One region of the Nocardiopsis eucommiae genome, then DNA from elsewhere that is predicted to be linked to it. Evidence: riboswitches for the same ligand, from Rfam matches in the RefSeq annotation. Region 1 holds a riboswitch; each other region holds the start of a gene.
What was found. A riboswitch is a leader RNA that binds a small molecule or an ion and turns the genes downstream of it on or off. The one in region 1 is predicted to bind thiamine pyrophosphate.
Positions count from the first base shown of each region.

Region 2: it holds a riboswitch for thiamine pyrophosphate, as region 1 does, so the genes downstream of both, ACRWK8_RS03280 (ECF transporter S component) here and ACRWK8_RS00830 (TenA family protein) in region 1, are expected to answer to the same signal.
Region 3: it holds a riboswitch for thiamine pyrophosphate, as region 1 does, so the genes downstream of both, thiO (glycine oxidase ThiO) here and ACRWK8_RS00830 (TenA family protein) in region 1, are expected to answer to the same signal.
Region 4: it holds a riboswitch for thiamine pyrophosphate, as region 1 does, so the genes downstream of both, thiD (bifunctional hydroxymethylpyrimidine kinase/phosphomethylpyrimidine kinase) here and ACRWK8_RS00830 (TenA family protein) in region 1, are expected to answer to the same signal.

Region 1 is NZ_CBDRIY010000001.1:189,554-194,399, reverse strand. It holds gene ACRWK8_RS00845 (ABC transporter ATP-binding protein) at 1-589, shown strand, start outside; gene ACRWK8_RS00840 (ABC transporter permease) at 586-1,317, shown strand; gene ACRWK8_RS00835 (HNH endonuclease family protein) at 1,388-2,032, opposite strand; TPP riboswitch at 2,260-2,360, shown strand; gene ACRWK8_RS00830 (TenA family protein) at 2,350-3,003, shown strand; gene ACRWK8_RS00825 (nitroreductase/quinone reductase family protein) at 3,010-3,486, opposite strand; gene ACRWK8_RS00820 (universal stress protein) at 3,633-4,556, shown strand; gene ACRWK8_RS00815 (alpha/beta hydrolase) at 4,800-4,846, shown strand, end outside.
Region 2 is NZ_CBDRIY010000003.1:156,460-161,305, forward strand. It holds gene ACRWK8_RS03275 (ABC transporter ATP-binding protein) at 1-1,348, opposite strand, end outside; gene ACRWK8_RS03280 (ECF transporter S component) at 1,352-1,990, opposite strand; TPP riboswitch at 2,073-2,180, opposite strand; gene ACRWK8_RS03285 (glycoside hydrolase family 19 protein) at 2,315-3,205, opposite strand; gene ACRWK8_RS03290 (transglycosylase domain-containing protein) at 3,430-4,846, opposite strand, start outside.
Region 3 is NZ_CBDRIY010000008.1:23,859-28,704, reverse strand. It holds gene pknB (Stk1 family PASTA domain-containing Ser/Thr kinase) at 1-619, opposite strand, end outside; gene ACRWK8_RS06680 (thiazole synthase) at 995-1,795, opposite strand; gene thiS (sulfur carrier protein ThiS) at 1,799-2,011, opposite strand; gene thiO (glycine oxidase ThiO) at 2,014-3,207, opposite strand; TPP riboswitch at 3,206-3,316, opposite strand; gene ACRWK8_RS06665 (Rv2175c family DNA-binding protein) at 3,435-3,794, shown strand; gene thiE (thiamine phosphate synthase) at 3,862-4,533, shown strand; gene ACRWK8_RS06655 (phosphotransferase family protein) at 4,587-4,846, shown strand, end outside.
Region 4 is NZ_CBDRIY010000038.1:16,035-20,880, forward strand. It holds gene ACRWK8_RS21295 (alanine/glycine:cation symporter family protein) at 1-1,296, shown strand, start outside; gene thiD (bifunctional hydroxymethylpyrimidine kinase/phosphomethylpyrimidine kinase) at 1,388-2,191, opposite strand; TPP riboswitch at 2,180-2,280, opposite strand; gene ACRWK8_RS21305 (DUF368 domain-containing protein) at 2,368-3,294, opposite strand; gene ACRWK8_RS21310 (acyl-CoA synthetase) at 3,650-4,846, opposite strand, start outside.

The DNA of each region.
Region 1 (4,846 bases):
CAAGACCACCCTCATGCGCGCGATCGTCGGAACGCAGCGTGTCCAGGGCGGCGGCGTCACGGTGTTCGGCCAGGCGGCGGGGAGCGCGGGCCTGCGCCACCGCGTCGCCTACGACACCCAGGCGGCGTCGGTCTACTCGGACCTCACCGTCGAGCAGAACCTGCGCTACTTCGCCCGGTTGGTCGGCGCCTCCCGGAAGGACGTGGGACGCGTCCTCGACCAGGTGAACCTGCGTGACCGGGCCGGTCAGCGGGTCGACACGCTCAGCGGGGGCCAGGCAAGCCGGGTCTCGCTCGCGGTCGCGATCCTGGGCCGTCCCGAACTCCTCGTCCTCGACGAACCCACGGTGGGCCTCGACCCGCTGCTGCGAGAGGAACTGTGGTCGGTGTTCCACACCCTCGTCGACGAGGGGGCGACGCTGATCGTCTCCAGTCACGTGATGGACGAGGCGCTGCGCTGCGACCGGCTGCTCCTGTTGCGCGACGGCCGTGTCATGGCCGACACCACGCCCGCGCGGCTGCTCTCCGAGACGGGGGCGGACGACCCCGACCGCGCCTTCCTGGCCCTCATCGAGAGGGAGGTCGGATGAACCTCACGCGCACCTTCGCCACGAGCGGCCGGGTCCTGCGCCAGCTCGGCCACGACCCGAGGTCGATCGTGCTGCTGCTCGTGGCACCGAGCCTGCTGGTCGGACTCTTCGCCTGGCTCTTCACCGACACGTCGGTGTTCGACGGCATCGGTCCGGCGATCCTCGCCCTCTTCCCGTTCGTGGTGATGTTCCTGATCACGAGCGTGACCACCCTGCGGGAACGCCGGTCCGGGACTCTGGAGCGCCTGCTGTCGACACCGATCGGCAGGTTCGACCTCATCTTCGGCTACGCGTTCGCGTTCGGTCTGGCCGCGATCGTGCAGGCCTTCGTCACGGTGCTGTTCGCCGTCCGCGTGTGCGGACTCGACGTCGAGGGGCCGCTCTGGTCACTGGGCCTGGTCGCGGTCGTGGACGCCCTGCTGGGGACCGCGCTCGGGCTCCTCGCCAGCGCGTTCGCCCGCACCGAGTTCCAGGCGGTGCAGTTCATGCCCCTGCTGGTGTTCCCGCAGATCATCCTCGGCGGGCTCTTCATGCCGCGTGACCAGATGCCCGACGTGCTCCACGCGATCTCGGACTGGCTGCCGCTGAGCCACGCGATCGACGCGGTGAACGCGGTGGCGGCCGGGGACCCCGCCTGGGACGTGTACCGGCCGCTGTCGATCGTGTCCGCCTTCACCGTGGGCGCGGTGCTGCTGGCCTCCCTCACCCTCCCCCGCCGCACGCCCTAGGGGGTCGACGCGATCACTGACCGGGGCCGACCACGTGTCAGGGGCGGCCCCGGTCAGCGGGGGTTCCGGGCTACAGGGCCGGGGTGGTCTCCACGACCGCGTCGGGGCACGTGTCCGCGACGGTGTTCAGCGCTTCGAGCTCGGCCTCGTCGACCGACAGGCTCCAGCGGGTCTTCACCGTGGTCCACTCGGTGACGTACCGGCAGTGCACCTCCTCCGCCGGGGGCAGCCACTCGGCGGGGTCCCGGTCGGCCTTGGACCGGTTGGAGGCCGCGCTCACGGCCACGAGCGCCACCGGCTCGTCCAGGTCGTTGGCGAAGTCCCTGCGCTGGTTCGTGCTCCACTCGGACGCCCCGGAGTCCCACGCCTCGGCGAGCGGGACCATGTGGTCGATGTCCAGCGAGCCCGCCTCGGTGAGGGTACGGCCGTCGTAGTAGGAGAACCACTCGCCCCCGGTCAGACGGCAGCGGTCCCCGACCTCCGGGGCGATCTCGGCCTCCTCGATGAGGACCTCCGCGCGGGTGTGGCACCCGTTCCTGTCGGCGTCCACCCAGTGCGGGAAGAGGCTTCGGTCGTATCCCGTGCGGGACTCCTCCGCGACGGTGAGGGCGGCGATCGCGTCGGCCAGAGGGGTGGCAGCGGCGTACGCCGGGGCGGGGGCCAGGAGTGCGGCGGTGAGCGGGACGGCGGCGAGGGCCACCAGGTGCGGGCGCATGAGAAGGCCTTCCAGATCGTTCACGGAACGTGTAGGTCCTGTGCCTGGGGGTCACGAGTCAAACCCGTCGCCGCTCGACGCACCCCGGGACGGCTGTACAGGTCGGGACCAGCCCGGACAAGACCGCCATCGCGGGTGTGGTTCCGGTCGGCCTTCCCGCCTTCGGGACTCCGGACCGTAACCGACGCCCCGGAGGCGGTCGGGTCGGGGGCCGAGCGGTAGGGTCCGGGTCAGGCACGGGGTGCCCCGGACGACACCGGGGCTGAGATCACACCCGCCGAACCTGCTCTGGATCGTGCTAGCGAAGGGATCGCCTGATGACTGGTTTCTGTGCCCGCGTGTGGGAGGAGACGGCGCCGACACGGGACGCCATCGACGCCCTCCCGTTCGTCCGGGGGATCGGGGACGGCACCCTGAGCCGGGAACGGTTCGAGTACTACATGGTTCAGGACGCCCTCTACCTGCGCGGATACGCACGCGCCCTGGCCACGGCGGCGGCCAGGGCCGACACCAGCGAGGAGATCGCGTTCTTCGCCAAGGCCGCGCACGGCGCGATCGCGGTGGAGAGCTCCCTCCACGAGGGCGCGGTGGGCAGCGTCGGTGAGGACGTCCCGCCGTCACCCACCTGCACCGCCTACACCTCGTACGTGCTGTCGCTGGCGCACACGCAGGGCTACCCCGAACTCGTGGCCGGGGTCCTGCCGTGCTTCTGGGTCTACACCGACGTCGGTGAGCGGCTCATGGCCAGGGCCGGGAACCTCGACGACCACCCCTACGGCGACTGGATCGCCACCTACGGGGACGAGGAGTTCGCCCGGTCCACCGAGCAGGTCAGGTCGATCGCGGACCGGCTCGCCGCCGGTGCGGGCGAGGCGACGGTCACCCGGATGCGCGAGGCGTTCCGACGGGCCACCACCTACGAGTGGATGTTCTGGGACGCTGCCTGGCGCCAGGAGGCCTGGGGAGACTGACCGGGTTCAGGCGTCCGGGACCGGGGTGAGGCGGAAGACGGGGATCACCCGGTCGGTCCGCCGCTGGTAGAGGGCGAAGTTGGGCCAGACCCCGCACAGGCGTGCCCAGGCCCGGTCCCGGTCCGCCCCGGTGAGCTCCTCCGCCCGGACGGTCACCCGCCGCCCCGTCCTCCCGATCTCCGCCGTGCGCGCGGCCCTCAGATTGTGCGCCCACGCGGGGGTGGAGGGGGCACCGAAGGCCGATCCGGCCACCAGGTGATCCGCGCCGTCGGGGACACACAGGAGGGGTGTGGAGCGCGGTCGTCCGCTCCTGCGCCCCCGGACGGTGAGCACGGTGTTGGGCAGCCCGGCGAGGTCGAGCAGCCCGAGGCGCCCTCGGCTGAGGCGGTCCAGGTTCCGGTCCAGCCAGGTGATCTGGGGCAGGAGTCGCGGTGTCCACGCGAGGGCACCGATCCGCACGGCCAGGGGTGTGAGCAGACCCATGTGCGCATCGTAACCGTGTGGCCGCCCGGCCGCACTCCATCGTGACCTGCGGCGACACGCCCCACGGACTGGGATCCGCGCGTGGCGGGTGGAAGACTCCAGGGCAGAGCCGTGACGTGCGCGGCCGCTGCCGGAGGGGGCTGTCGATGGTGGAGGACGGGATGGTCGCGCCGAAGGTGCTGGTGGGGATCGACGGGTCGCCCACCGCCTCGTGGGCCCTGCTCTGGGCGGCCGCCGAGGCCGACCGGCGCGGTTGGCCGCTGCACGTGGTGCACGCCCTGGCGATGCCCCTGGTGATGTCCGTCTACGCCGGGCCCACCCGTTTCCCGCCTCCCGAGGAGGTCGCCGACCAGGGCCGCCGGGTCCTGGCCGAGGCCGCCGCGCACGTACGGGGGCGCCACCCCGGGGTGTCCGTGGAGGAGGACCTGGCGTTGGAGGAACCGGGCACCGCGCTGGTGCGGCGGGCGGGTCCGGACGACCTCGCGGTGGTGGGTTCGCGCGGGCTGGGCGCGGCGCGGTCGGTGCTGGACGCCTCGGTGAGCGTCCGGGTGACGTCCCGGGCGGAGTGTCCCGTGGTCGTGGTGCCCGGGACCGGGTCGGAGGACGTCGCCGTCCCGCCGCGCCGGATCGTGGTGGGGGTGGACGGATCCGACGACTCCCGGCGCGCACTGGCCTTCGCCCTGCGGGAGGCCTCGCTGGTGGAGGGTGGCGCGGTCGTGGCGGTGCACAGCTGGCAGGTGCCGGTGCCGCTCGACTCGGCGTATCTGGCGGCGGGCGGCTGGTCACCCCCGGACGACCTCCTGGACAGCAGGTCGCAGGAGATGGTGACGGAGATGGTGACCCGGGTCGTGGACGACGGGACCGAGGGGGTGGCGGTCTCCGTCGTGCGCAGCGACCGGGACGCCGCCGAGGCCATCGTGGAGGCGGGCGCGGCGGCGGACCTGATCGTCGTGGGCTCCCGTGGACGGGGCAGCGTGCGCGGTCTGCTCCTGGGCTCGGTGAGCCAGGGCGTGCTGCACGCGGCGACCGTCCCGGTCGCGGTCCTGCCAAGGCACCCTCGGCCCCGCTGACCGGCGCGGAGCTCTCCGTTGAGGTGTGAGCACGCTCCCCCACCGGTGTGACACCTCCGGGCCCGGGAACTACCACGGGCCCGGAGGAGTTCCCTTCCATGAAGGAACGCACCGACACCCGGAGAGACCACCCCCTGGGGGTGACCGCCATGGGACCTCGGCACGAACGCCCCGGCTCGGCCGGGCACGGTCGGCGGCACACCGCCGTTCCCTCGCCTCCGCCCTGTCACCCGAGGAACCCCGATGTCCCAGCTCCACCCTGACCTGGCCCCTGCCCGATTCCTGCCCAC
Region 2 (4,846 bases), on a different contig from region 1:
TGGGCTCGTCCAGCACCAGCAGGTCCGGGGCGTGCGAGGGGCCGGAGCTGAGCGCGGTCGCCACCGAGAGGCGCCGCTTCTCGCCGCCGGAGAGCGTGTACGGGTGCACCTCGGCCAGCCGGGTCAGTCGCAACCGCTCCATCAGCTCGCCCACCCAGGCGTCGGTCTCGGCCGCGCCCATCCCCGCGCGCAGCGGCGCGAAGCGGAGTTCGTCGCGGACCGTGGCGGTGACGAACTGGTCCTCCGCGTGCTGGAACACCGTGCCCACGTGGCGGGCGAGGCGGCGTGCGGGCCAGCGCACGAGCGGGCGCCGGTCGGTTCCGGCAATCGGACCGCGCGGCAGCACCTCGCCCCGGTGCGGACGCGAGAGCCCGGCCAGCATGGTGAGGAGCGTGGACTTGCCCGCGCCGTTGGGGCCGGTGAGTGCGGTGGCGGTTCCGGCGGACAGCATGACGTTCACGTCGTCGAGCACCGTCCGCCGGGGGGCGGCGCGCACGCCCACCTGGAAGGGGGTGCGGGCGCTGACGCCGACGGTCTCCACCAGGGGCACGCCGCCGGGAGCGGGCGTGAGCTCGGGGACGGGTTCGTTCCCGGGGATCCACACGCCCTGGTCGGCCAGCGAACGGCCGTGTTCCGCGAACACCCGCGCCGGGGCGCCGTCCGCGATCACTCCCCCGCCGGGTTCGACCACCACGACCCGGTCCACCAGGTCGACGACGTCGGCCACCCGGTGCTCGACCAGCACGAGGGTGGCCTCGGTCTCCGCGAGCAGGCGGGAGAGCAGGTCGCGCACGAGCACGGCCCCGGCCGGGTCGAGGTTGGCGGTGGGTTCGTCCAGGAGCAGCAGACGCGGCCGCATGGCCAGCGCACCGGCGATGACCAGGCGCTGCTTCTCACCTCCGGAGAGGGCGCCCGTGGAGTGCCGGAGGCCGTAGGGGAAGCCGACCTCCGTCAGGGAGCGCTCGACCCGGGGCCAGATGTCCTCGGGGTCCACCCCCAGGTTCTCCAACCCGAAGGCGACGTCGTCCCCGGCCCGGGCCATCACGAGCTGGGTCTCGGGGTCCTGGCTGACCAGTCCGACCCCGCCGCGGCCCCGGTCGGCGGGGGCGCCGTCCACCAGCAGCGAGCCCTCGTGCTCCCCGCTGATGGCGCCGTCCTCGCCGGTGAGCCCGGCCAGGGAGTGCAGCAGGGTGGACTTCCCCGCGCCCGAGGCCCCGAGCAGCAGGACCCGCTCCCCCGGTTCGACGGTCAGGTCCACTCCGCGCAGGGCGTGGGTGTCACGGCCGGAGTGCTTCCATCCCCAGCCGGAGAGTTCGACGCGAGCCCCGCGCGCGTTCGGTCGTGTCACGGGTCAGCCCCTGGCCGAGGGGAAGGGGGCCAGCGCGCCGGACCTGGCCAGCGCCGTGGTGAGCAGGCGCGCGCCCACGCCCGCGATGACGGCCGCGCTGAGGACCACGATCACGCCGTAGGTGAGCTGGTACTCAAGGGGCCAGGTGACGTTGTAGGCGATGTTGTCGCGGATGGCCGGGGAGAGCCCGGCCACGGCGGCTGCGAGCACGGCCACGCCCATGTTCCAGCGCCGGTAGGCGAAGGCGAGGAAGACCAGTTCGGGCAGCAACCCCTGGAGGGTGCCGTCGACGACGACCATGACCCCCCACTGGGTGCCCAGCACGGCCGAGACGGAGGCCGCGGCGATCGAGGTGAGCAGGGCCGCGCCGGGTTTGCGGATGATGAGCCCGCCGAGCACGCCGGAGATCAGCCACATGCCGTAGACGACGGCCTGCCCGGGCGGGAACGCCACGAACAGCGGTGTGGTGACCGACCAGACGATGTTCCACAGCCAGAAGACGACGCCGACCGCGACGCCGATCACGGCGGCCACGACGATGTCGACGGTGCGCCAGCTCCGGGCCTTGGCAAGGATCTCCTGGACGCGGCCCACGGGCTCCGCGGTGGTTCCGGTGCCGGTCCCGCGGTTCTCGGTACTCATGCTGGTTGATGTCCCTTCGTCGGGGTGACGAGGGCCCATGTGGCCAAGAGCGCCGGTCGGGCGCGCGCTGGCGCACGCACGACGGCGGTTTCCTACGACTTCCTTCGCTGGCATGACCCAGATCAGGTGTGTAAGGGTCTGCGGCCGGGTGCCGCACTCTCAGCGCTCACGCGCTCCCCTGTCGGATTGCCTCCATTATGGGGCAAACAGGATGCGCGGTGAAGACCTTCCCTCGGGACACGCAGGAGCGGGGATGCGCCCGGCGGTGCTCGCCGGTCGCACCCCCGCTCGGGTGCCGCCACGGGTGCGTCGACGCACCTGGGGTCAGCAGCTCAGGTTCGACCCCGTGGTGGTGCCGAGGATCTGGGCGAACTGCGTGAAGGTGTTGATGCGGCTCTGCACCTGTCCCGGGTTGCCGCCGTTGCACTCGATGGACCCGTTGATGGAACGGATCGACTCACCGAAGCCGTGGCCGTCGACGATGGCGGTGTGCCCCGACATCGTCCCGGCACCGCTCTGGGTGTTCCAGAACCAGAGTCCGGTCCGCCAGGCGATCGCGGCGTCCTGCTCGACGAGGTAGGGGTTGTTCAGCAGGTCGATGCCGAGGGCGTCCCCGGCGGCCTTGTAGTTGTAGTTCCAGCTCAGCTGGATCGGGCCCTTGCCGTAGTAGGCGTCCTGACCGGCCGGGCAGCCGAAGGGCTGGCTCGGGTCGCAGTAGTGCGGGTAGTTGTCCTCGTTGATCTCCTTGATGTACACCAGCCCGCCGGTCTCGTGGCTGACGTTGGCCAGGAAGGCGGCGGCCTCGCGCCGCTGCACCTCGACGCTTCCGGTGTTGGTGAAGCCCGGGTAGGAGCTCAGGGCGTCGGTGAGGCCGGAGTAGGTGTAGAAGGGGTTCCGGTTCGGGAACATCTGGTTGAACTGGGCCTCGCTGACGACGAAGTCGCTGGGACCGGGCTGTTCGCCGCCCCCGTCGTTTCCGCAGGGGCCCTGGTCGGCCCAGACGTCCGAGGTTCCGGGACGCTCGTTCTGCGTCCACCACTTGGCGGTGTAGTTGCGGCCTTCGAAGGAGACCTGGCCGCCGCCGGTGTAGACGGCGGAGGAACTCCAGGCCGTCGCGCAGGCGGTGGCCGCCGTCGCGACGGTCGCGGGGAGGGCAACGAGCACAGCCGCGATGGCGCCGAGCACCGCGAGCTGACTCAGGAGACGTCGGATCACGTGATCACACTCCTAGGGTGCGGCGCTGCGTCCGACCGCGCGCCGCAGGGGGGTGACGTCACCTAAGCAAGAGTGGTCTAGACCTGTCAAGGTCCAGACCACGGAAGGTGAGAACCGGGTGACGGTCCGGATCGGAACGGCGGCCCGCCTCCCGGCCCGGCGGCCGGTCCGCCTCGCGACGGTCTCCCGTGGTCACCGGACCGGGGGGCTGCTTCCGAAGGCGTCTAGGTGCCCCCGTCGTCTCCCGTGCCGCCTTCGCCGGTCCCGCCTCCGCCGGTGCCGTCCGCGAGATCCTCCGCGTCCTCGGCGTCCGTGTCGCTCCCGCCCTCGTCGTCATCGTCGTCGTCACCGCCCCGCTGCTCGGGAGGCTCGGTCTTCGGGTCGCCGAAGGCGCCCGGCGACCCCGCGAACGCGTCCGAGGGCAGGTGCTTGGTGGCGCCGCGCATGCTCTCCTGCCAGATCGGGCCGGGCAGGGTGCCCCCGTAGACGATCTCGAAGTGCTGCCCGCCGATCGTCACGCCCTGGAGCGGGTTCTCCTCACCGCCGCGCACGTCGCCCACGACCACGGCCGAGGAGAGGTTCGGCGTGTACCCGGCGAACCAGGCGTAGGCGGCCCCGTCGGTGGTCCCGGTCTTGCCCGCGGCCGGACGCCCCAGGTCCAGCCCGTTGGCCGTACCCCCGTCGAAGGTCTGCTGGAGCAGGTGGTTGACGCCGTCGGCGGCGTCCTGCTTGACCGTGCGCTCGCACTCCGAGGTCGTCTTGAGCTCCTCGCCGGTGCCCTCCTCGGTCACCATGCGCACCGGGCGCGGCTCGCAGTACTCGCCCCTCGCGGCGAAGGTCGCGTAGGAGGAGGCGACGGTCAGCGGGGACACCTCCTGGTCCCCGAGCGTGAAGGAGCTCCACACCCCGAGGTCGCTGCCGTCCGCGCGGTGCACCCCGGCCTTCTCCGCCATCTCCGAGGTCTCGCACAGGCCGACGCGCTTCTGGAGCTGGGCGAAGTAGGTGTTCACCGACCCCTTGGTCGCGCTGATCATGTTGTGGCTGCCGTCGTCGCTCTCCCCGGCGTTGCGGATGCTCCACGAGGACATCCTGGTGCCCTCACAGTCGGACATCCCGCTCAGGGACAGGTTCTTGGGCGAGGAGAAGCTGGTCCCGTACCCCAGGCCCTTCTCCAGGGCCGCCGCCAGCGTGTACGTCTTGAAGGTGGACCCGGCCTGGTACCCCAGGGAGCCCCCGTCCTCCTGGTCCACGGCGAGGTTGAGGGAGGTCGTCCCGACCTGTTCGTCGTCGAAGCCGTACCGCAGGTTCTGCACGAGGGCGCGCACACGGCCGGAGCCGGGCTCGACCATGGCCTGGGCGGCGAACTTCGTGGAGTCCTCGTGCGGGACCCGCTTGTCGACGGCGTCCTGGGCGGCGTCCTGAGCGGCGGTGTCGAGTGTGGTCCGCACGATCAGCCCGCCCTGGGTGATGCGCTGCTCACGCTTCTCGACGGTGTCCCCGATCAGGTCGGAGGCACGCAGCCAGCGCATCGTGTAGTCGCAGAAGAACGGGTAGTCGCTCTCCGAGCAGCTGCCGCCGCGCGGACTGGGGTCGATCCCCAGGCCCTTCTTCTTGTGGGCCTCGGCCTCGTCCGCGCCGAGG
Region 3 (4,846 bases), on a different contig from region 1:
TCCCGGCCGCGTACACGTCGCTGCGCGCGTCGGCGGTGCCCTTCTCGATCTGCTCGGGCGCCAGGTAGGCGGCCGTGCCCATGAGCGTGCCGGTGCGGGTCAGGCCCTGGTTGGACTGTTCCACCGCGCGGGCCAGACCGAAGTCGGCCACCTTGACCCGGCCGTCCTTGCTGATCAGGACGTTCTCGGGCTTGACGTCGCGGTGCACCATCCCGGCCTGGTGGGCGGCCCCCAGCGCGGCCAGCACCGAGGCCATGAAGTTCAGGGCCTGCTTCGGAGCCAGTCGTCCGTGTGCCTTGAGGATGTCGCGCAGGGTCTGGCCCGGGACGTACTCCATGGCGAGGAAGACGTGTCCCTGGTCCTCACCCTGGTCGAAGACCTGCACGACGTTGGGGTGGGAGAGCTTGGCGACCGAGTGCGCCTCGTTGATGAAGCGCTGGACGAAGGTCGGGTCCTGGGCCAGGGAGGGGTGCATGACCTTGAGGGCCAGGCGTCGGTCCAGCCTCAGGTCGTGGGCGACGTAGACCGTCGCCATGCCGCCACCGGCGATCCTTGACTCGACGAAGTAGCGACGGTCCAGCGTCGCGCCTACAAGCGGGTCGGAAGTCGTCATGTCCACGGCGGAGTTGTGTCCTTGCTGCGGGGAGCGCGGGCGTTCGCGGCCGGTGGCGCGTACCCGACACCTGGTGTCGATCCGACACGATAGCGGAAGCCGGTGTCAGGTCTGCCCCGCGGTTCACGGTCGCGACGGCCCCCGTGTCCACCGTCGTGGAGCCCGACCGGAGGGTCGGTTCGGGGCGTTCGCGCCTGGGCGGTCTGAGGGTGCGGTGCCGTCGCGCGGCACGCGCACCCTCCCACGGTAGGGGACGGGACCAAACCCGTCGGTAACGGTCCGTTCGCGTGTCGTCACCGGGGGTTCGCGCGGTGTGCCGGAACGGGTGATCGTCCCAGGTCCGGAGCCCCGGACCACCGCACCGGAGTCCTCCCGGCGGACTCAGACCACGTCGGGGCTGGAGGCCCTGGCGTGGCGGCGGACCGGGATGCGTCCGGCCAGCCGCGCACCGCGACCGGCGCGCACGGCGTCGCGCATCGCCGCCGCCATCCGCACCGGCTCCCGGGCGCGTGTCACGGCCGTGGCCAACAACACCGCGTCGCACCCGAGCTCCATCGCCAGGGCGGCGTCGCTCGCCGTCCCGATGCCCGCGTCCACGATCACCGGGACCTCGGCCTGTTCGACGATCAGCTCCAGGTTGTGCGGATTGCGGATGCCCAGGCCCGAACCGATCGGCGCGGCCAGCGGCATCACGGCGGCGCAGCCCAACTGCTCCAGGCGACGGGCCAGCACCGGGTCGTCGTTGGTGTAGGGCAGGACAGTGAAGCCGTCGTCGACCAGCGCCTCCGCGGCGTCCAGTAGTTCCACCGGGTCGGGCAGGAGGGTGTGCTCGTCGGCGACCACCTCCAGCTTCACCCAGTCGGTGCCCAGGGCCTCACGGCCGAGCCTCGCGGTGCGCACGGCGTCCACGGCGGTGAAGCACCCGGCGGTGTTGGGCAGCGGGCGGATGCGGTTGCGCTCCAGGACGTCCCACACCGACCCCTGGGTGCCCGGGGTGATCCGGCGCATGGCCACGGTGGTGAGTTCGGTTCCCGACGCCAGGAGGGCGTCCTCCAGGACCTCCAGCGAGGGCGCCCCGCCGGTGCCGGTGATGAGTCGGGACCCGAAGGAGACCCCCGCGATGACCAGCGGGTCCTCCGACACGTGTGCCGCGACGGTCACGGACTCGGACGTCTGTGTCATGGTTCAGCCTCCCTGTACGGCGGTGAGCACGTCCACGCGGTCGCCCGCGGAGAGCTCGGTGTCCGTCCAGGCGGTGCGTCGCACCACCTCGTCGTTGACCGCGACGGCGATCCCGCCGGGGACGGCGCCGTCCCCGGCGTCGGTGAGGTCGCGCACGACCCCGTCCACGGTGGTCGCCTCGCTGTCCCGGGCCTGTCCGTTGATGATCAGTTCCACTGCTACTCCCACGTCCGTCTGCTGGCTGAGAACCGGCGCGCGTACGGGGGCAGCGCGCCGGTGGTGAGTGCCTCGGCCATGACCTCCCCGGTCACCGGGGCCAGCAGGACCCCGTGCCGAAAGTGTCCGGCGGCCAGGTGCAGTCCCGGGACCCGTGTGGGCCCCAGGAGGGGTTCGTTGTCGGGGGAACCCGGCCGCAGCCCCACGCAGGTCTCGACGACCTCCAGCTCGCTCACCCCCGGGACGAGCTCGCGCGCGTCCCGCAGGACCTGCCAGAGCCCGCCGACCGTCAGGGAGGTGTCGTGGCCCAGCTCCTCCTGGGTGGCGCCGACGATCACCTCGCCGTCGGCCCGGGGTACCAGGTAGACGGGGAACCCGCGCACCAGGCCGCGCACGGTGCGCGTGACCAGCGGCGGTTCCCCGGCGGGCACCCGGGCGCGCAGCAGCTGCCCCTTGACCGGGCGCAGCGGCGGAACCACCGGTTCGGGCACCCGTACCCGGTCGCCCCAGCATCCGGCGGCGAGCACCACCTGCGCGGCGGGCAGTGCGGTCCCGTCGGCCAGGCGTACGCCCAGGCGCGCGCCGTCAGCCCCGGGGGAGGTGATCTCCTCCGCGTACCCGGGGACCTCGCGAACGCCCGCCCGCTCCCCGGCCCGCGCCAGGGCCAGGAGCAGCGCGCGCGGGTTCACGGAGTGGTCCTCGGGGGCCAGCACGCCACCGCGCACGCCCGGAGCGAGCGTGGGTTCGAGGCGTCGGCACTCGCGGCTGGTGAGCCGCTGGGTGGGGACGCCCAGGCGCTGTTGGAGCGCGTGGAGGTCGGTGAGGACCGCGAGGTCGTCGCGGTCGAAGGCGACCAGCAGCGTCCCGGTGCGGCGGTGGCCGACGTCGATCCCGCTGGCCTCCTGGAGTTCGGCGACGAAGTCGTCGTAGAGGCGCGCCGAGCGCACCCCGAGCTCCATGAGCTCCTCCTCGCCGAAGACCGCCTCGGTCGCGGGGGTGAGCATGCCCGCCGCGACGGTCGAGGAGGCGCGGGCGTCGGAGGGCGCCGTGACGGGGTCGGGCTCGACCAGGGTCACGGACAGGCCGCGCTGGGCGGCCCGCCAAGCGGTGACCCGGCCGATGACGCCGCCGCCGACCACGACCACCGCATTGGTGGGATGAATCGTCTTCTGTGGGGGAACCTCGTTGCTGCGCACGGCGCCGTGTTCCACTCCCTTCGCCGGAATGACCCGGATCAGGTTCGTGCGGTCGGAGGCGGTGAGCCTCCCTCTCAGCCGGGTCCACCCGGCTCCCGCGGGACATGTCCTCGCCCTCATCCTAGGACAACCCGTCCAGGGCGGTCGTGGCGGGGATCTCCCAGGCGGGGCGTCCGGGGGCGGGGCGATGGTCTCCGGAGCCCGGCCGGGTGTGGCAGATTGGGTGGGTGACACAAAGCGATCGTGAACTCGACGAACTCGTCGGCGAATGGCTGACCCTGCGTGAGGCGGCCGCGCCGCTGGGCGTGAGCCCCAACCGCATCAAGACGCTCATCCGCGAGAACCGCCTCATGGGCGTGGTGCGCGGTGGCGAACTCTGCATCCCCGCCGCCTTCCTGGACGGCCCGGACCTGGTCAAGGGTCTGCCGGGCACCATCGTGCTGCTGACCGACGCCGGTTTCTCCACCGAGGAGGCCCTGCGTTGGCTGTTCACCCCGGACGACACCCTGCCGGGCACGCCGATCCAGGCCATGCGGGAGAACCGGGGCACCGAGGTCCGTCGGCGGGCCCAGGGCATGGCCTTCTGAGCCGTCCACGGCCCGGGGACGCACCACCCCGGTGACGTCCCCCGGGCCGTTGGTTAGGGTGGGGCGCGTGAGGACGAGCCACGGAACCAGCCTGCGCGAGCGCCTGGACGCATCCCTTCTGTACCTGTGCACCGACGCCCGGACCGAGAGCGGTGATCTCGCGGAGTTCGCGGACGCCGCCCTGGCCGGAGGCGTGGACATCATCCAGCTCCGGGACAAGGGCTTGGAGGCCCGCCAGGAACTGGCCGCCCTGGAGGTCCTGAGGGAGGCGTGCGAGCGCCACGGGGCCCTGCTCGCCGTCAACGACCGCGCCGACATCGCCCGCGCGGTACGCGCCGACGTCCTGCACCTGGGCCAGCGCGACCTGCCGGTTCCCCTGGCCCGCGACATCATCGGCGCCGACCCGCTGGTCGGCCGCTCCAACAACGACCCCGAGGCCGCCGCCCGTTCGGCGGAGGAGCCCGGGAGCGACTACTTCTGCGTGGGCCCGACCTGGGCGACCCCGACCAAGCCGGGCCGCCCGGCGGCCGGACTCGAACTGGTGGAGCGCGCGGCCGCGCTCGGCACCGACCGGCCCTGGTTCGCGATCGGCGGCATCGACCTGGAGAACGTGGACCGGGTGCTGGACGCCGGGGCCACCCGCGTGGTCGTGGTGCGCGCCGTCACCGAGGCCGAGGATCCGCGAGCGGCGGCCAGCGCGCTCCGGGCCCGCCTGACCGCACGGCGCGGCGACGCCTGACCGTCGCGAAAACCCGGTGACCTCGACGGCCGTCCCGGGGATACTGGTCCACCATGGATGAGGTCGAGGTCGTCGTCGCCCACTCCGAGCGCGCGACACTGCGCGTCGGTGACGTGTTCCTGAAGGTGGACGCCGACCAGGCGCGTGTCGACGTCGAGGTCGAGGCGATGTCCCTCGCGCCGGTCCCGACCCCGGAGGTCCTCTGGCGCAGGCCGCCCGTGCTCGCGATCGCCGCGCTCCCGGGGACGGCCCTGGGCCGTCTGGGCGAGCCGTCGACCGCCTCGTCGGCGGCCTGGACCGCGGTGGGCGCCGC
Region 4 (4,846 bases), on a different contig from region 1:
TTCCGACTGCCGCACGCCCTGTGGCTGGCCTTCGTCCGCCGGAAGGAGGACGAGACGGTCGAGGGCGACATCTCCCACTACCAGGCGTTGAGCACCGCGCTCGCCGCGACGGTCGGCGTCGGCAACATCGCCGGAGCGGCCCTGGCCATCGGGATCGGTGGTCCGGGCGCGCTGTTCTGGATGTGGGTCATGGGCATCTTCGGGATGGCCACCAAGTACAGCGAAGCCCTGATGGGCGTGAAGTACCGCCGCACCGACGCCAAGGGTGAGCAGAGCGGCGGCCCGATGTACTACCTGAAGTACGGGGTCGGCGGGCGCTTCGGGGCCTTCCTCGGCATCTCCTTCGCGGTCTTCGGTGCCATCGCCGCCTTCGGCATCGGCAACGGAACCCAGGCCAACACGGTCGCCCAGCAGATGAACAGCGTCACCGGCGTGGAGACGTGGGTCATCGGGCTGATCCTGATGGTGGGCTCGGGCGCCGTCATCCTCGGCGGTATCAAGAGCATCGGACGCGTCACCTCCGCCCTCGTGCCCGTCATGATCATCGGCTACGTCGGCATCTGCCTCGTGGTCCTGATCGCCAACTGGCAGGCGCTGCTCCCCGCCTTCCAGCTGGTCGTCACCTCGGCGTTCACGGGGACCGCGGCGACCGGCGGATTCGCGGGCGCCGGTGTGCTGCTCGCCATCCAGCTGGGCTTCGCGCGCGGCATCTTCTCCAACGAGTCCGGGCTGGGCACCGGCGGTATCGCGGCCGCTGCGGCCAAGACCACCCAGCCGGTCCGTCAGGCCATGGTCTCCATGACCCAGACCTTCATCGACACCATCATCGTGGTCAGCATGACCTGTCTGGTCATCATCGTGACCGGGGTGTGGCAGGTGGAGGGCGCCGAGGACGGCTCCCTGCTCACCTCGCAGGCCATGACGGAGGGGCTGGGAGCGATCAGCCCCGCGATGGGCTCGGCCGGTGCCGTGATCGTGGCGGTCTCCGTGACGGTGTTCGCCTTCAGCACCCTGCTCGGCTGGTCGTACTACGGTGAGCGTTGCGTGGAGTTCCTGGGCGGCCGCCGCATGGTGCTGCCCTACCGTCTGCTCTTCATCGTGGTCGTCTTCGTGGGCTCGGTCGCCGACCTGGACTCGGTGTGGCTCTTCAGCGACATCGCGAACGGTCTCATGGCGCTGCCCAACCTGGTGGGTCTGATCCTGCTGTCGGGGGTGATCAGCTCGGAGACGCGCAAGTTCTTCGACCACCCGGACTGGCGGAACCCGGACGTGATCATGAAGGACGTCAGCCAGTAGTACACGAGCGGCCGGAGGACCAGTCCCTCGGCCGACGACGAGGGGGGACCGGCCACCGTGGCCGGTCCCCCCTTCGCGTGGTGTCGTCCGTTCACCACCAGGCGTGGAAGTGGTGCACCGGTCCCTGGCCGCCGCCCGCGTGGATCTCGTCGGCGCGGCGCAGGGCCTCGGTGAGGTAGGTCTTGGCGTCGGCCACGGCGGCCACCGTGTCCGGGCGCTGGGGGAGGAGGGCGGCGATCGAGGAGGAGAGCGTGCAGCCCGTGCCGTGGGTGTTGCGGGTGCCCACCCGCCCGGCACGGAACTCGACCGGCTCCGAGACACCGTCGACCAGCAGGTCGACGCTCTCCTCACCGGGCAGGTGCCCGCCCTTGAGCAGGACGCGACGCGGACCGAGTTCGAGGAGGCGTTCGGCCTGTCCCCGCATCTCCTTGAGGCTGGTCGCCTCGGTCTCGCCGAGCAGGTCGGCGGCCTCGGGGAGGTTGGGGGTGAGCAGGTCGGCGCGCGGCAGCAGGACGGTGCGCAGGGCCTCGATCGCGGACCGCTCCAGGAGGCGGTCACCGCTCTTGGCCACCATCACCGGGTCCACGACCACGTTCGGCAGCGCGTAGCGGTCCACAGCGGCCGCGACCGCCTCGGTGACCTCCGACGTGGACAGCATCCCCACCTTGACCGCGTGCACGGTCGCGTCGGTGAACAGGGTGTCCATCTGATCGGTGACGAAGGACGCGGGGACACCGTGCACCCCGGTGACCCCGCGTGTGGACTGGGCGGTCAACGCCGTCACCACGGTCATTCCGAAGACCCCGTGGGCGGAGAACGACTTCAGGTCGGCCTGGACGCCAGCGCCCCCGCTGGGGTCGCTTCCGGCGATGGACACGACGTTGTACGCGCTCATTGGCGTTCCTTCGCTAGTACGAACTAGGGCAGGTTCGACGGGTGTGCTCTCAGCCGGGAGGACTCTCTCCGGCACCCCGCGCCGCCGGGGCCTCGCGGCCCCGGCATCTGTGTTGGTCTGTGGTGGTTCCGACTGTAGTGGACGGTCCGCCGGGGCGGACCGCCCCCTCCGCGCGGTCAGACGGTGACGTTGTGGCGGGTTTCCACCTGCTCCTGCTGGGCGTGCTTGCGCCGCTCCCAGACGATCATGCCGACGACCACCACGAAGCCGCCGACCGCGAAGGCGAGCGTGACGGGGACGTCGGTCATCGGCAGCAGGTCGCGGTTCTCGTCCTGCCACGGCCACAGGGCGCGCAGCGAACCGGCCATCAGCCCGGTGAGCACCACGAGGGTGATGTGGTGGTGGTTCTCCAGCAGGAACTGGAGCACCTTCACGAACAGGGCCAGACCGGTGATCATGCCCAGGACGAAGACGGTGATGTAGGGCAGGTCCGCCGCGCGCAGGGCCGCCATGGTCGGCTCGTACAGGCCGAGGGTCAGCAGGATGAAGGAGCCCGACAGGCCCGGCAGCACCAGGGCGCAGATGGCGACGGCGGCCGCGAGGAAGACCACCACGGGGTGGGTGGGCAGGTTGGCGCCGGGCAGGCCGGTGAGCGTGAACGCGAGCGCGGCGAAGACCAGGGCCACCGCGTAGTGCCAGGCCTTCCACTTCTTGCCCGCACCGGTGTAGGGGATCCAGAGGCAGGCCAGGACCAGGCCGAAGAACAGCGCGTACGCGTACTGCGCGTAGACCTCCACCAGCGGGGCGAGGAAGACGGCGGCCAGGATGAGCGCGACGGCCATGCCGATGAGGGCGGGGACGAGCACCGACCAGTCCACCTGGCGGAACTGCTCCTGGGCGCGCTCCTTGCCGCGGCCCCGGGGCACGTCCGTGACGTAGCGCTTGATGCCGCTGACCACGTGGCCCGCGCCACCGATCAGCTTGTCGTAGAGGCCGACCATCAGTGCGACCGTGCCGCCGCTGATGCCGGGCAGTGCCTCGGAGGTGCCGACGGCCCCGCCGCGCACCGCGTTGAAGATGTAGGAGCCTACTGACTTGGCCATGTTGTCGGGCGCTGGCCCGGGAGGTTCCCGGGAGAGGGCGCCGTCCTCCGTCCTGATGGGGTCGCCGGTCCCGTGCGAACGGTCGACCGGCGGGTCAAAGGGGTGCTGTACCACGCGGGTCATGGAGGCGACCTCCACCGGTTCGATGCTCCGGCCCGCGCGGGATGTGTGCCGCCCGGGCCGTGCGAGGGGGAGGAGAGCCGTCAGGCCCCGGGCCGGGCAGTGCTGATTCTAGCGGCGCCGGACGGGGTGAAGGCGTCTGATCGCCCGGAGAATCCGGGTTTTGGTCAGGTATCAGTCCGCGAGGTCCTTGGTCCGAAAACGGATCGTGACGACGACGGCGTGGAACCCGGTCTCAGATCCGGCGCGAACCGGACAGTGGCGAGGTGGGAACGGCGGGCGCGTCCGGGTCCTCCCCGGCCACCGAGGCGGCCCACCGGTAGTCCTGCTTGCCCACCGCCGTACGCCGCACCCGGTCCACGAAGTGCACCGTCCGAGGCACCTTGAACCCGGCCAGGCGCACCCGGCAGTGCGCCCGCAGCGCGCCCTCGTCCCGAGCCGAACCGGAGGCCAGCGACACCAGGGCCGTCACCTTCTGGCCCAGCCTCTCGTCCGGGGAGGGCACCACGATCACGTCCTCCACCGAGGGGTGCGCCTTGAGCACGGCCTCCACCTCCTCGGGGTAGACCTTCTCCCCGGCGGTGTTGATCACCACGCTGCCCCGGCCCAGCAGCACGATCGAACCGTCACCGGCCCTCGTGCCGTAGTCGCCCGACAGCGCCCAGCGCCGCCCGTCACCGTCCGTGGGGAACGTGCGCGCGGTGGCGATCGGATCGTTGTAGTAGCCCAGCGGGATCCGGCCGGTCCGGGCGATCCGGCCGACCTCGACCGACCCCGGCGGGAGCGGCCGCAGGGAGTCGTCCAGCACGGAGATGCTGCCGCCCATCGTGAAGCTGCGCCGGTCGGCGGAGTCCGCGACACTCGTGTGCTCGTCGGGCGCGGTGGCCGACCCGCACACGCCCGTCTCCGAACCGCCGTAGGCGTCGGCCAGGGCCACGTCCTCGCGCCAGGCCCGCCACAGCCCGCGTACCGAGGGGGTGAGCGGGGTGCCGCCGGAACGCACCGAGGTGAGCTCCGGGCACAGGTCGGGTTCGGTCAACAGGTGCCTGGCCAGCGGACGCGCCATCGCGTCGCCCACCAGCTGCACCGCGTGCACACCCTCGCGGTGCGCCAGCTCCAGCACCCGGTCCGCGCGGAAGCTGCGGTCCGTGGACAGCACCACGCGTTTGCCGCACAGCAGCATGCTCAGCGCGTTCCACTGCCCGGCGGCGTGCATGAGCGGCCCCAGCACCAGCATGCGCAGCGGGAAGCAGCGCGCGGCGCGTTCGGCCACGTCCCGTGTGGACCCGGCGCGCGGGGCGCCCGGGTCGCGTCGCTCCACGGCCGCGCGGAACACGTCGGCCTGGCGCCACAGCACCCCCTTGGGATAGCCGGTGGTGCCGCCGGTGTACAGCAGGTAGTGGTCGTCGCCACTGGTCACGGGCAGTTCGAC